2 regions of the Pseudomonas sp. PA1(2017) genome follow, and region 1 is predicted to be linked to the other one. Evidence: predicted binding sites of a transcription regulator. Region 1 holds the regulator's gene; the other holds the start of a gene.

Region 1 (6,962 bases):
AGGTAATCGGCAATGACGCCGCCATCGCCGTGGCCGGGCAGTCCGGCAACTTCGAGTTGAACGTCATGCTGCCGGTCATCGCCCACAACCTGCTCGGCAGCATCGAGCTGCTGGCCAATGTCAGCCGCCTGCTGGCCGACCGCGCCATCGCCAGCTTCAAGGTCAACGAGCCCAAGCTCAAGGAAGCGTTGGGGCGCAATCCGATTCTGGTAACCGCGCTCAATCCGTTGATCGGCTACCAGAAAGCTGCGGAAATCGCCAAGAAAGCCTACCGCGAAGGCCGCCCCATCATCGATGTAGCCGAGGAAATGACCGAGCTGGGCCGTGCCGAACTGGAACAACTGCTCAACCCTGAACGCCTTACCGAAGGTGGTCTCTAGGCGTTGCAGCGCATCGGTGTCTGACGTCAGGCGAGGAGGCAGATCATGGAGCAGTGGAAACGACTCATCGAAGCCGGTAACCGCTACTTCGCCGAAGGCCGCTGGGTCGAGGCGCGCGAGCAGTATCTACAGGCACTCGCCCTGGCGCAGGTGCTGTTCGAGCGCTGGCGCGATGCCGATGCAGCGGTGGCCGCGTTCGTCGTCTCGCAGCACAACCTGGCCGACCTGCAGTTGACGATCGGCCACCCCGAGGGCGCGGCCGAGCATTTGTGCGCCTCTCATGAACACCTGTTGCACTGCATGGCGGCCGCGCACCTGTCGCCTGCGCTGCGCCAGGCCGCCATGAATCACAGCCGGCGCACTTACGCCGGTGTATTGAACTTTGTCGCTGAGCACGGGGCCTACCCCCGTACAGATCGATTGCTGGAGGCACATGCGTCCGGCGATGCGTCAACGGCAGCGCATCCGATGCCTGCCGCCCGTCAGTACCATTAGAGGAGTGAAACCATGCCGTATAGCCTGCCTGCTCTGCCTTATGCTTACGATGCCCTGGAACCGCACATCGATGCGCAGACCATGGAGATTCACCACAGCAAGCACCATCAGACTTACGTCAACAACCTCAATGCCGCGCTGGAAGGCAACGCACTGGGCGAGTTGCCGGTCGAGGAGCTGCTGACCCGTCTTAAGGAGGTACCGGAAGACAAGCGCGGTGCCGTGATCAACAACGGTGGCGGTCACGCTAACCACTCGCTGTTCTGGACGGTGATGAGCACCAGCGGTGGCGGCGAGCCACAGGGCGATCTGAAAGCGGCCATCGACAGCCAGTTGGGTGGCTTCGAGGCGTTCAAGGAAGCCTTCACCAAGGCTGCACTGACCCGCTTCGGCAGTGGCTGGGCCTGGCTCAGCGTGACGCCGCAGAAAAAGCTGGTGGTCGAAAGTACCGGTAACCAGGACAGCCCGCTGATGAACGGCAACACGCCGATCCTCGGCCTGGACGTGTGGGAGCACGCCTATTACCTGCGTTACCAGAATCGTCGTCCGGAATACATCGGCGCGTTCTATAACGTGGTCGATTGGGCGGAAGTTGCCCGTCGCTATCAAGCCGCGCTGGCGTGATTCACGTTTTCGGGAGCATCCATGAGCCCACTGCATGAGCTGATCGTGGCCAACCGCCGCTCGCTGCGTTATGCATTGGGTTTCATGGTGGTTTTTGCGGGCGGGTTGATCCTCGCCCTCAAACTCCTCGACGGCGCTTCGGCCTGGTTCCTCTGAGCGGCTGCGCCTCGGTTATTCGCCTTCGTCGAAGTAGTTGTTGATCAGGTCGACCAGCGCCTGAAGCGCCTCGTCCTCGCGTTCACCTTCGGTCAGCAGGTGCACGTTGGTGCCTTTGCCTGCCGCCAGCATCATCACCGCCATGATGCTCTTGCCGTCGACCATCGATTCGGCACTACGACCAATCTTGATCTGGCACGGAAAGCGCCCCGCGACGCCAACGAACTTGGCGGCGGCCCGGGCATGCAGACCGAGCTTGTTGATGATGGTGATTTCACGGGCGGGCATCGCAGCAATTCCTTAACTGAGGTCGCGGTGGCGGATCTGAACGTTCTTCAGTAGCGGCTTGAGGGCCTGGCCCAGGCGATTGGCCAGATAGACGGAGCGGTGATGACCACCCGTGCAGCCGATACCCACGGTCACGTAGGAGCGGTTGCTGGCGGCGAAGCGCGGTAGCCACTTGTGCAGGTAGGTGTAGATGTCCTGATACATTTCCTCGACATCCGCCTGTGCTGCCAGATATTCCTCTACGGGCTGCTCCAGGCCGGTGAAATCACGCAGCTCGGGTTTCCAGTAAGGATTGGGCAGGCAGCGCACGTCGAACACCAGATCGGCGTCCACCGGCATGCCGCGCTTGAAGCCGAACGATTCGATCAGATAGGCGGTGCCTGGCTCTGACTGGTTGAGCAGGCGCAGTTTGAGAATGTCGCGCAACTGATACAGATTCAGGTGCGTGGTATCGATCTTCAGGTCGGCCCGGTCGATGATCGGGCTCAGCAACTTGACCTCGGCGACCATGGCCTCGGCCAGGGAGCGCTGATCGTTGGTCAGTGGATGGCGGCGGCGGGTTTCCGAGAAGCGCTTGAGCAGGGTCTCCTCACTGGCATCCAGGTACAGCACATCACAGTGGATATTGCGCGAGCGAACCTCATCGAGCAGTTCGGCGAAGCGCCTGAGCTGGCTGGGCAGGTTGCGTGCGTCGATGGACACCGCCACCTGCGGATGCAGCAATTCGGTGTTGGGTAATGCGCGCTCCGCCAGCTCTGGCAGCAACCCAGCGGGCAGGTTGTCGATGCAATAGAACCCATTGTCTTCGAGCACATCGAGCGCCGTGCTCTTGCCCGAGCCGGAACGACCGCTGACGATGATCAGGCGCATGGGTTCACCCCGCAGGCTATTGGCCGTTCTGGACGTTCACGACGGTCTGGTACAGGGATTCGCTGTCTTGAGCCTGGCGAAGCCGTTCGCGGACATCCTCACGGTCGAACATGCTGGCGATCTGGCGCAGCAGTTCGAGGTGTTCGTCGGTGGCCGCCTCAGGAACCAGCAGCACGAAGAGCAGGTCGACGGGGGCGCCATCGATAGCGTCGAAGTCGACCGCAGTGCTCAGCTTGAGCAGGGCACTGATCGGCGTGCTACAGCCGGGCAGGCGGCAGTGGGGAATGGCGATGCCGTTACCGAAGCCAGTCGAACCGAGCTTCTCGCGGGCGATCAGGCTTTCATAGATGGTCTGGCCATCGAGATCGGGCAGGTCACGCGCGATCACGCTGGCTATCTGTTCGAGGACGCGTTTCTTGCTGCCGCCCGGCACGTTCACCAGGGAACGGCCGGGGGTCAGGATGGTTTCAAGTCGGATCATAGGAGAAGGACGAACTCAGCGGGCCATTGCGCCCTGCTGGCGATCGAGCTGTTTTTCCTTGTGCTTGATAAGTTGGCGATCGAGTTTGTCGGTGAGTAGATCGATGGCTGCATACATGTCGTCGTGCTCGGCATTGGCCACCACTTCGCCTCCTGCGATGTGCAAGGTGGCTTCGACTTTCTGCTTGAGTTTCTCGACCTCCAGGATGACCTGCACATTGGTGATCTTGTCGAAGTGTCGCTCGAGGCGCTCGAGCTTTTCTTCGATGTAGCTGCGTAGTGCGTCTGTCACATCCAGCTGGTGTCCACTGATGTTGACTTGCATACCGCTTCTCCTTGTTGCCGTGTGTGAGTGGCGGGTGTTGAACCCGCCGCAGGAACACTGGGGCTTCGCTTTCGCTACAAGGGCTCCCTTACATCAGTCGCTTGCGTTCGCTCGAAGGCGCTATACCGAGCGATTCACGGTACTTGGCGACTGTGCGGCGCGCCACTTGAATGCCCTGTGCTTCCAGTAAACCAGCGATCTTGCTGTCGCTCAATGGCTTTTTCGCATTTTCCGCTGCGACCAGTTTTTTGATGATTGCGCGGATCGCGGTCGACGAACATTCACCGCCTTCGGAGGTGCTGACATGACTGGAGAAGAAGTACTTCAGCTCGTAAATGCCACGCGGTGTGTGCATGTACTTCTGGGTGGTGACGCGGGAGATGGTCGACTCGTGCATGCCTACCGCCTCGGCGATGTCGTGCAGTACCAGTGGTTTCATCGCCTCGTCGCCATAATCCAGGAAGCCGCGCTGGTGCTCGACGATCTGCGTGGCGACCTTCATAAGGGTTTCGTTGCGGCTCTGCAGGCTCTTGATGAACCAGCGTGCTTCCTGCAACTGGTTGCGCATGAAGGTGTTGTCGGCGCTGGAGTCGGCGCGCTTCACGAAGCCGGCATACTGGGCGTTGACGCGCAGACGCGGCATGGCTTCCTGGTTGAGCTCGACCAGCCAGCGATCATTGTGCTTGCGCACGATCACGTCCGGCACCACGTACTCCGGTTCGCTGGACTCGATCTGCGAGCCGGGTCGCGGGTTGAGGCTCTGGATCAGCTCGATGACCGGGCGCAGCTCATCTTCCTTGAGTTTCATGCGGCGCATCAGCTGACTGTAGTCACGGTTGCCGAGCAGATCCAGATAATCGCTGGTCAGGCGCTGCGCTTCGCTGAGCCAGGGCGTGGAGGCGGGCAGTTGGCGCAGTTGCAGGAGCAGGCACTCGCGCAGATCCCGTGCAGCGATGCCCGATGGCTCGAACTGCTGGATACGGTGCAGAACGGCTTCGACTTCATCCAGCTCGACGTCCAGCTCGGGGTCGAACGACTCGACGATTTCGTCGAGGGTTTCCTCCAGATAGCCCTGGTCGTTGATGCAGTCGATGAGCGTCACGGCGATCAGGCGGTCCTTGTCGGACATGGGCGCCAGATTGAGTTGCCAGAGCATATGGCTCTGCAGGCTCTCGCCGGATGAGGTGCGGGTGGTGAAATCCCATTCGTCATCATCGTTGCTAGGCAGGCTGCTGGCGCTGGTCTGGTAGATGTCTTCCCAGGCCGTGTCGACGGGCAATTCGTTGGGAATGCGTTCGCCCCATTCACCCTCTTCGAGGTTGTCGACGGTCTGGGTGCTTTCCTGGAAGCTGGATTCCTGAAAGGTCTCTTCCTGGGCGGCGGGCGAGGTCGGGCTTTCGGCGCCATCGGCCATCGGGTCGGAATTGTCGAAGTCTTCGCCTTCTTCCTGACGCTCCAGCATCGGGTTGGATTCCAGCGCCTCCTGGATTTCCTGTTGCAGGTCCAGGGTCGACAGTTGGAGCAGGCGAATGGCTTGTTGCAGCTGCGGTGTCATCGTCAGCTGCTGGCCCATTTTCAGGACTAGCGATGGTTTCATTGCAGACCTTATCCGGCGTCTGTACGTAATCCACGACAGGGCGACGAAGCGCCACTAGGAAGCAAATTATATGCCTGAATCCAAGCCCTTTGCCTAGAGCCTGTTACCATTTCGTTTCGATGTCGCTCGGACGGTAACAGGCTCTTGCAGAGGTTCATGGGGAGGGATCCGCTACAGGCGGAATTCGTGACCCAGGTAGACGTCCTTGACAGTCTGGTTGGCCAGGATCGCCGCCGAATCGCCTTCGGCAATGAGCTGGCCCTCGCTGACGATGTAGGCGGTTTCGCAGATGTCCAGGGTTTCGCGCACGTTGTGATCGGTAATCAGCACGCCAATGCCCTTGGCCTTGAGGTGGTGAATGATCTGCTTGATATCACCGACCGAAATGGGGTCCACGCCGGCGAAGGGTTCATCGAGCAGGATGAATTTCGGCGAGGTGGCCAGGGCGCGGGCAATTTCGACGCGGCGGCGTTCACCACCGGACAGGCTCATGCCCAGGTTGTCGCGAATATGAGTGATGTGGAATTCCTGCAGCAGGCTCTCGAGTTCCTGCAGCCGCTGTTCGCGGTTGAGGTCTTTACGGGTTTCCAGAATCGCCATGATGTTGTCGGAAACGCTGAGCTTGCGGAAGATCGAGGCTTCCTGGGGCAGGTAGCCAATCCCGGCGCGCGCGCGGCCGTGCATCGGCTGGTGGCTGACGTCGAGGTCGTCGATCAGTACGCGGCCCTGATCGGCCTGTACCAGGCCTACGATCATGTAGAAGCACGTGGTCTTGCCGGCGCCGTTGGGGCCGAGCAAACCGACGATCTGGCCGCTTTCGATGCTCAGGCTCACGTCGCGCACGACCTGGCGACCCTTGTAGCTCTTGGCCAGGTGCTGGGCTTTGAGAGTCGCCATGGTTATTGGCCCTGCTCGGCAGCGGGGGCTGCCTTCTTCTGCGGCTGGATCACCATGTCGATGCGCGGGCGCGGGCTCGACACGTTGGTGCCGGTGGCGCGGCCGGCGTTTACGATCTGACGGCGCGTGTCGTAGACGATCTTCTCGCCTTCGAAGGTGTTGCCTTCCTGCACGACCTTAGCCTGATCGATCAGCACGATGCGCTCGTTGGCGGCGAAGTACTGGATGGTCAGGCCGTACGCCTTGACGATCTGCTTGTCGGCGGCCGGCTTCTGCTCGTAATAGGCAGGTTTGCCCACCGAGGTGAACACGTCGACTTCACCCTGCGCATTCTGGGTGATGGTGACGGTGTCGCCGGTGATCTTCATGGTGCCCTGAGTGATCACCACGTCGCCGCGGTATACCGCCACGCCTTGTTTGTCGTCCAGTTCAGCGCTGTCGGCCTGCACGCGGATCGGTTGATCGCGGTCACTCGGCAGAGCCCAGGCGCTTACGCTTCCGAGCGTGGCGCCGAGGCTGAGAAGTAGGGGGAGGGTTTTAACGAACCTCATGCTGGCCTCTTACGTTGGACTGCAGGATCATCCTGCCGTCATTCAAGTACGCTTTCATTCCTTGTGCCGTGGTCACCCCATTGGCCGCGTCGATTCTAACGGCTTGCTGGGTCTGCGCATATTCCTTCTGCGGGAATACGGTCAGGCGGCTGGTGGTGAGTATAGTGGGGCGGCCCTTTTCGTCCGTACGCTCGACGCGCACCTGATCGATCAGTTCGACTTCGTTGCCGTCGGGGCCGACTTCGCCACGGGCGCTACGTACCTTCCAGGGCAGCTCGGTGCCGCGGAACAGGTTCATG
Region 2 (6,962 bases), on a different contig from region 1:
AGGGCGATGACGTGCAGGCGGTAGTAAAGGTCTTCACGGAACTGGCCGGTCTTCGAAAGGGTTTTCAGGTCACGGTGGGTCGCGGCGATCAGGCGCACATCGACCTTTTGCGATTGCACCGAGCCGACCCGGCGGATCTCACCCTCCTGCAGCACGCGCAGCAGGCGCGCCTGGGCTTCCAGGGGCAGCTCGCCGATTTCGTCGAGAAACAGGGTGCCGCCGTCGGCCGCTTCCACCAGGCCGGCGCGGCTGGCGCTGGCCCCAGTGAAGGCGCCTTTCTCGTGGCCGAATAGCTCGGACTCGATCAGGGTTTCCGGAATTGCCGCACAGTTGACCGAAATCAGCGGCGCCTTGGCACGCTTGGACAGGTTGTGCAGGGCGCGGGCGACCAGCTCCTTGCCGGTGCCGGACTCGCCCTGCACCAGCACGTTGGAGTCGGTGGGCGCCACTTTGCGGATCTTGCTGTACAGCTCCAGCATGGCCGGGCTGGAGCCGATGATGCCGATCTCTCCGGTGGCCGCCTTGTCGCCCTTGTCAGCGCTGCGTGCCGCGGCAGGTGCGCCGGCGGCCTGGCTGCGCGCTTCGCGATCACGCAGGATGCGCGCTACGGCCTGGAGCATTTCGTCGTGGTCGAAGGGCTTGGCGATGTAGTCGACGGCGCCCATTTTCATCGAGTCGACCGCCGAGCGCAGGCTCGCATAGCTGGTCATGATCAGCACCGGCGCGCCCTGGGCCAGCTTGATCAGTTCGGTGCCCGGTGCGCCAGGCAGGCGCAGGTCACTGACCACCAGATCGAAGCCGGGAATATCGAAACGTTCCTGGGCTTCCTGTACCGAACCGGCTTCGCTGACCTGGTACTGGTTGCGTTCGAGTAGGCGACGCAGGGCGGAGCGGATGATGGTTTCGTCTTCGACGATCAGGATATGAGGCATTTAAACGAATTCTCTCGACGGTCTCGGAACCTGCTTCCCGGTGCTGCGGCCAAGATGGGCCACGCGCATCCCCGGGAATGCGGTTCTTCGGAATTTAGTTCGCCAGTGGCATTGCCTCGATGTGCCGCGGCAGCGTCACCCGGATACGGGTGCCACGTTGCTGCTCGGGGTCGATCGGGCTGTCGATTGTTATCTGGCCATAATGCTCTTCCACGATGGAATAGACCAGCGCGAGGCCGAGTCCGGTTCCTTTTCCGGGGTCCTTGGTGGTAAAGAACGGTTCGAACAGTCGGTCCATCACACCTTTGGGAATACCGCTGCCTTCGTCCTCGACGATCAGGTCGACGGTGTGTTCCGACGCTTCGCTGCGCACGCGGATCGCGCCGCCTTCGGGCGAGGCGTCGCGGGCATTGCTGAGCAGGTTGATGAGCACCTGGGCCAGGCGCTGGGGGTCGCCTCCGGCGCGGTGTGCGGGGTCGCACAGGTTGAAGAACTGCACGTCGACGCTGCGCCGGTTGAGGGCCAGCAGGCCGATGGCTTCCTGGGCGACTTCGGCCAGGCACACCGGTTCGTCCGCCTGCTGGTGGTTACCGGAGTGGGCGAAGTTCATCAGTGAGTGAACGATGCGCGTGACCCGCTTGGTCTGTTCGAGGATCTGCCCGCTGATCTCGGTCAGTTCAGGATCGCCCTCGCGTTCCTCGCGCAGGTTCTGCGCCAGGCAGGCGATGCCGGTGATCGGGTTGCCGATTTCGTGGGCCACCCCTGCGGCCAGGCGGCCGATGCTGGCCAGGCGCTCGGAGTGCACCAGCTTGTCTTCGAGCATCTGCGTATCGGTGAGATCCTCGACCAGCAGGACCAGCCCGCTGTTACCGGGCGCCAGAGGCTCGTCGATGGCCGCCTTGTGCAGGTTCAGCCAGCGGGTCTGGCCGTCGAGGGCCAGGCGCTGTTTGTGCAGGTGCTCGTCGGGAATCTCGGTGAAACTCTGCAGCAACTCCCGCCACGGCTCGGCGAGGGTCGACAGGCGCGAGCCGACGATGCGCTGGGCGGGAATCTCGGTGAGTTCTTCCATGGCCTTGTTCCACATCAGGATCTCGTGATCCTTGGCCAGCGAACAGACGCCCATGGGCAACTCCTGCAGGGTCTGGCGGTGGTAGCGGCGCAGGGCATCGAGCTCGGCGGCGAGGCCGGTGAGGCGCGAGTGGTAATCCTCCAGGCGGCTCTCGATGAAGTGGATGTCCTCGGTCACGTAGCCTTCGCTGCCGGATTTGTAGGGCAGGAAGGATTCGATGATGTCCTGGGCCACGCTGGGGCCCATCAGGCCGGACAGGTTGGCCTCCAGGCGATCACGCAGGCGGCGCAGCGCGTAGGGTCGGCTCTCGTCGAAGGGCAGGTGGAGGTCGCGCAGGGCCTGTTCGACCTCGCGCTGGGCGGTCTTGGCACCCAGCGGCTTGGCCAGCTGGGCGGCGAATTCCTGGGGTGACAGGGCCAGCAGCTCGCGGCGTTGCGGGCGGCGTACGTTGTCCACTGCGCAGGCTTCGGCGGCGCTGTCTTCCTCCGGGCTGGAGTCGGTGAATACCGAGACCAGGGTGAACACCAGCACGTTGATGGCCAGCGAGGCGATGGCCGCCAGGTGCCAGCTGCTGTCATCGAGCACGTAGACCAGATCCAGCACCGGCACGTACAGGCCCGGCAGCGTGCCGAGCAGCGGCAGCAGCATGCTCACGCCCCACACCGCGATACCGGCCAGCAATCCTGCAATGAAACCGCGGCGATTGGCGGTCGGCCAGTACAGCACCGAGAGCACGCCAGGCAGGAACTGCAGGGTGGCGACGAAGGAGACGATGCCCAGGTTGGCCAGGTCCTGCTGGGCGTCGAGCAGGTTGTAGAAGGCGTAGCTGGCCAGAATGATGGCGACGATCAGCGCGCGGCGCGTCCACTTCAGCCAGCGGTATATGTTGCCTTCGGCTGGCGGCTGATAGAGCGGTAGCACCACGTGGTTGAGCAGCATGCCGGACAGCGCCAGGGTGGTGACGATGATCAGCCCGCTGGAAGCCGAAAGGCCGCCGATGTAGGCGATCAGCGCGAGCGCTGGGCTGTCCACGGCGATGCCCAGGCCGAGGGTGAAATATTCCGGGCTGGTGGTCGAGCCCAGCCTTAGTCCGGCCCACAGCACCAGGGGCACCGCCAGGCTCATCAGCAGCAGGAACAGTGGCAGGCCCCAACTGGCGCTGACCAGGGCGCGGGGGTTGAGGTTCTCGGTAAAGGTCATGTGGTACATGTGCGGCATGACGATCGCCGAAGCGAAGAACACCAGCAGCAGGGTGCGCCATGGGCCTTCCTGCAGGGGCGTGTGCAGGCTGGCCAGGGCAGCCTGGTTGAGCACCAGCCATTGCTCCAGCTCGCGGGGGCCGTCGAATACCGCATACAGGGCGTAAAGGCCGATGGCGCACATGGCCAGCAGCTTGACCACCGACTCGAAGGCGATGGCGAACACCAGGCCTTCGTGTTTTTCCCGGGTGGCCAGGTGACGCGCGCCGAACAGGATGGTCACCAGGATGAACAGCCCGCAGAACGCCAGGGCGACCTGTGGCTGCACCGCCTCGCGGGTGAGGATGCCGATGGCATCGGTCACCGCCTGGATCTGCAGGGCCAGCAGCGGCAGCACGGCTATCAGCATGCACAGGGTGCTCAGCGCACCGGCCCAGGTACTGCGGAAACGGAAGGCGAACAGGTCGGCCAGCGACGACAACTGATAGGTGCGGGTGATGCGCAGGATGGGGTAGAGCAGCACCGGGGCGAGCAGGAAGGCGCCGGTCACGCCCAGGTAACTGGCCAGGAAGCCGTAGCCGTACTGATAGGCCAGGCCGACACTGCCATAGAAGGCCCAGGCGCTGGCGTACACACCCAACGACAGGGTGTAGGTCAGTGGGTGACGGATGAAGCGGCGCGGAATCAGGCCGCGGTCGGCGCACCAGGCGACGGCGAAAAGCACCAGCAGGTAGGCGGCGCTGATCAGCATCAGCCCACCGAGGCTAAAGTTCATCGGCATTCACGGCTCGGCGAGTCAGGGGCGGCGGCGGGTTTTGGCTGGCGCATCGGGTCAGAGCTCGTCGGCATCGCGCTGGCTCTGCAGGATGAAGGTCACCACGATGAGGATCAGCCACAGCATGTAGGGGCGGTACCAGGCACCGTTGGGATCGATCCACCAGTCCATGATGGCAGGCGAGAACAGGTAGATGCCGACTACCAGAATCAGAACCAATCGATAGATATACATGCCGCGTCTCGCTACTGGATGTGCCGATGGTAACGGAAGCGCAGGGCGCTGGCGAAGGGGCATCGTGCGGCGCTGGGGCGTGGCAGTGCGCTGGCGCATATCTTGCTGGCCGATCGACGCCCACAGCGGCTACGCTTTCACGGCGCGAGAAGTTGCCGCGCCATCGATGCACTGCACTGGAATCTTCATGCCTGATCTGCTTGCCTGTTACCTGCCTGACGAGGCGGCCTATGACGAACTGCTCGACCGCCACGGGCAGCCGCGCGCGCACTGGCGGCCCGTGCTGAGCCAACTGCGGCGCAATACGCCCGCGCAGTTGCAGCAGCGTCAGGCCATGGTCACCCGGCAGATCCAGGCCAACGGCGTCACCTACAACGTCTACGCCGATCCCGATGGCGCCGATCGGCCCTGGGAGCTGGACCTGCTGCCCAATCTGATTCCGGCGGCCGAATGGCAGGCCATTGCTGCGGGCGTGGCGCAGCGCGCGGGCCTGCTCGACAAGGTGCTGGCCGACCTTTATGGCCCTCAGCAGTTGCTCGCCGATGGGTTGCTGCCGCCGGAACTGGTGTTCGGCCATGAGAGCTTCCTGTGGCCGTGCCAGGGTGTGCAGCCGCCCGGCAGCACTTACCTGCATCTGTACGCGGTGGACCTGGCCCGCTCGGCGGACGGCCAGTGGCGGGTGATTGCCGATCGCACCCAGGCGCCGGCCGGTGCCGGTTTCGCCCTTGAAAACCGGCAGATCATCTCGCGGGCCTTTCCCGAGCTGTATCGCGATCTTGGCGTGCAGCACCTGGCCAGTTTCTTTCGCACTCTGCAGGACACCCTGACCAGCCAGGCGCCGGCCGGCAACGACACGCCGCTGGTGGTTGTGCTGACCGCCGGGCGTTTCAACGAGAGCTACTTCGAGCACCTGTACCTGGCGCGTCAGCTCGGCTACCCGCTGGTGGAAGGCAGCGACCTGACCGTGCGCGACGCCACGCTCTACCTGAAGACGCTCGCGGGGTTGCAGCGGGTGCATGCTGTGCTGCGCCGCCTCGATGACGATTTCTGCGACCCCCTGGAGCTGCGCAGCGATTCGGCGCTCGGCGTGCCCGGGTTGCTGGAAGTGGTACGCCAGGGTCGCGTGCTGATGGCCAATGCCCTGGGCTGCGGCCTGCTGGAGGCACCGGGCTTGAGTGCATTCCTGCCGGCGATCAGCGAGCGATGGCTCGGCGAGCCGCTGTCGTTGCCTGGCATTACCAGTGCCTGGTGCGGGGAGGCGCCGGTACTGGCCCAGGTGCTCGAAGACCTGCCGAACTGGCTGATTCGCCCCTGTTCGGCGGCCCAGCGTCTGACGCCTGGGCACGGCGGCAGCCCTGATGCCGAACAACTGGCCAGCCGCCTGCGTCAGCAGCCCGAGGCCTATGTGGCCCAGGCGCCCGTGCAACTGTCCCAGGCGCCGGTGTGGCTCGGCGAGCAGGGCATGCAGCCGCGCACCATCGGCATGCGCGTGTTCGCCGTGGCCAGCGGCGACGGCTATCGGGTGATGCCTGGCGGCCTGACCCGGGTGGCCGTGGCCGCCGATACCGAGGTGGTGTCGATGCAGCGCGGCGGCGTCAGCAAGGACACCTGGGTGTTGGGCGAGCGCCAGGCGCCGAGTGAGCAATGGCAGGGCACGCGCGCCCTGGGCGCTGCCGATCTGGTGCGCAGCGATCCCTACCTCCCGTCGCGGGTGGTGGAAAACCTGTTCTGGTTCGGGCGCTACAGCGAGCGCTGCGAGGACAATGCGCGGCTGTTGCGCATCATGCTGGCGCGCTACGTCGATGACGACGACGACCCGCGTGCGCTGCAGGCGATGTTCCAGCTCGCCGAAAAGCTCGGCACCCTGCCCGATGAAGCTCACGGCAGCGTGGAGGCGCGTCTGCGTGAGGCGCTGCTCGGCACCGAGTGGCCGGCCAGCGTGCGCGTCAACCTGCAGCGCCTGCAATGGACGGCCGGCAGCGTGCGCGGCAAGCTGTCCCAGGCCAACTGGCAGGCCATGGTGGAGTTGCAGCGCGACCTGCAACGCCTGGAGGGCCGTGAAGGCGACCTCGGGCAACTACTGGATGTACTCAATCGGCTGATGATCTCGTTGGCTGCGCTGTCCGGGTTCGCCCTCGATGACATGACCCGCGATGACGGCTGGCGCTTCCTGATGATCGGCCGCTGCATCGAGCGCCTGCAGTTTCTCTGCGACAGCATCGGTGGCTTCCTGCGCATCGGCGCCAGCGACGACGCTTCGGCACTGGATTGGCTGCTGGAGCTGGGCAACAGCTCGATCACTTACCGCACGCGCTACATGGCCAGCGCGCAGCTGATTCCGGTGCTCGACCTGCTGCTGCTCGATGAGCGCAACCCGCACGCCGTGCTGTATCAGCTGCGCCTGCTGCTGCGTGCCCTGAAACGCCTCGCCCAGGGCTTCGACATCCCGGCCAATCCCGAGCTCGCGCAGCTCGAGCGACGCTTGAGCGCCCTCGATCTCCACAGCCTGGAAAACCCGTTGTTCGGTAGCGGCGGCATTCGTGCTGTGCTCGAAGGACTGGTCGGGCTGCTCGATGCCATCGGCCAGGCCGCAGGAGCGGTTTCCGAGCAACTGAGCCTGCGCTTCTTCGCCCACGTGGCTGCCAGCCAGGGAACCCAGTCGTCATGAGTCGCCGTTATCAGGTGCTGCACGACACCCATTACCGCTATGCGGCGCCGGTTTCCCTGGCCCAGCAGCTGGCGCATCTGTGGCC

The links. The regulator sigma-54, encoded in region 1, starts transcription at its own class of promoters, with help from an activator protein. The targets are predictions, from matches to a motif close to ANTGGCATNNANNTTGCTNT.
Region 2: BVH01_RS18920 (circularly permuted type 2 ATP-grasp protein) is a predicted target of sigma-54. The motif match lies at 4,299-4,318, and genes of this name have one in related genera.

The regions. Positions count from the first base shown of each region.
Region 1 covers NZ_MSXU01000002.1:74,671-81,632, reverse strand. The annotation lists gene fumC (class II fumarate hydratase FumC) at 1-380, shown strand, start outside; gene BVH01_RS04650 (hypothetical protein) at 426-875, shown strand; gene BVH01_RS04645 (superoxide dismutase) at 888-1,499, shown strand; gene BVH01_RS24915 (hypothetical protein) at 1,521-1,655, shown strand; gene BVH01_RS04640 (HPr family phosphocarrier protein) at 1,671-1,943, opposite strand; gene rapZ (RNase adapter RapZ) at 1,956-2,813, opposite strand; gene ptsN (PTS IIA-like nitrogen regulatory protein PtsN) at 2,830-3,294, opposite strand; gene hpf (ribosome hibernation-promoting factor, HPF/YfiA family) at 3,310-3,618, opposite strand; gene BVH01_RS04620 (RNA polymerase factor sigma-54) at 3,707-5,215, opposite strand; gene lptB (LPS export ABC transporter ATP-binding protein) at 5,387-6,112, opposite strand; gene lptA (lipopolysaccharide transport periplasmic protein LptA) at 6,115-6,663, opposite strand; gene lptC (LPS export ABC transporter periplasmic protein LptC) at 6,650-6,962, opposite strand, start outside.
Region 2 covers NZ_MSXU01000013.1:124,411-131,372, reverse strand. The annotation lists gene BVH01_RS18930 (sigma-54 dependent transcriptional regulator) at 1-932, opposite strand, end outside; gene BVH01_RS18925 (sensor histidine kinase) at 1,027-3,981, opposite strand; gene BVH01_RS24525 (hypothetical protein) at 4,033-4,209, opposite strand; gene BVH01_RS18920 (circularly permuted type 2 ATP-grasp protein) at 4,397-6,877, shown strand; gene BVH01_RS18915 (transglutaminase family protein) at 6,874-6,962, shown strand, end outside.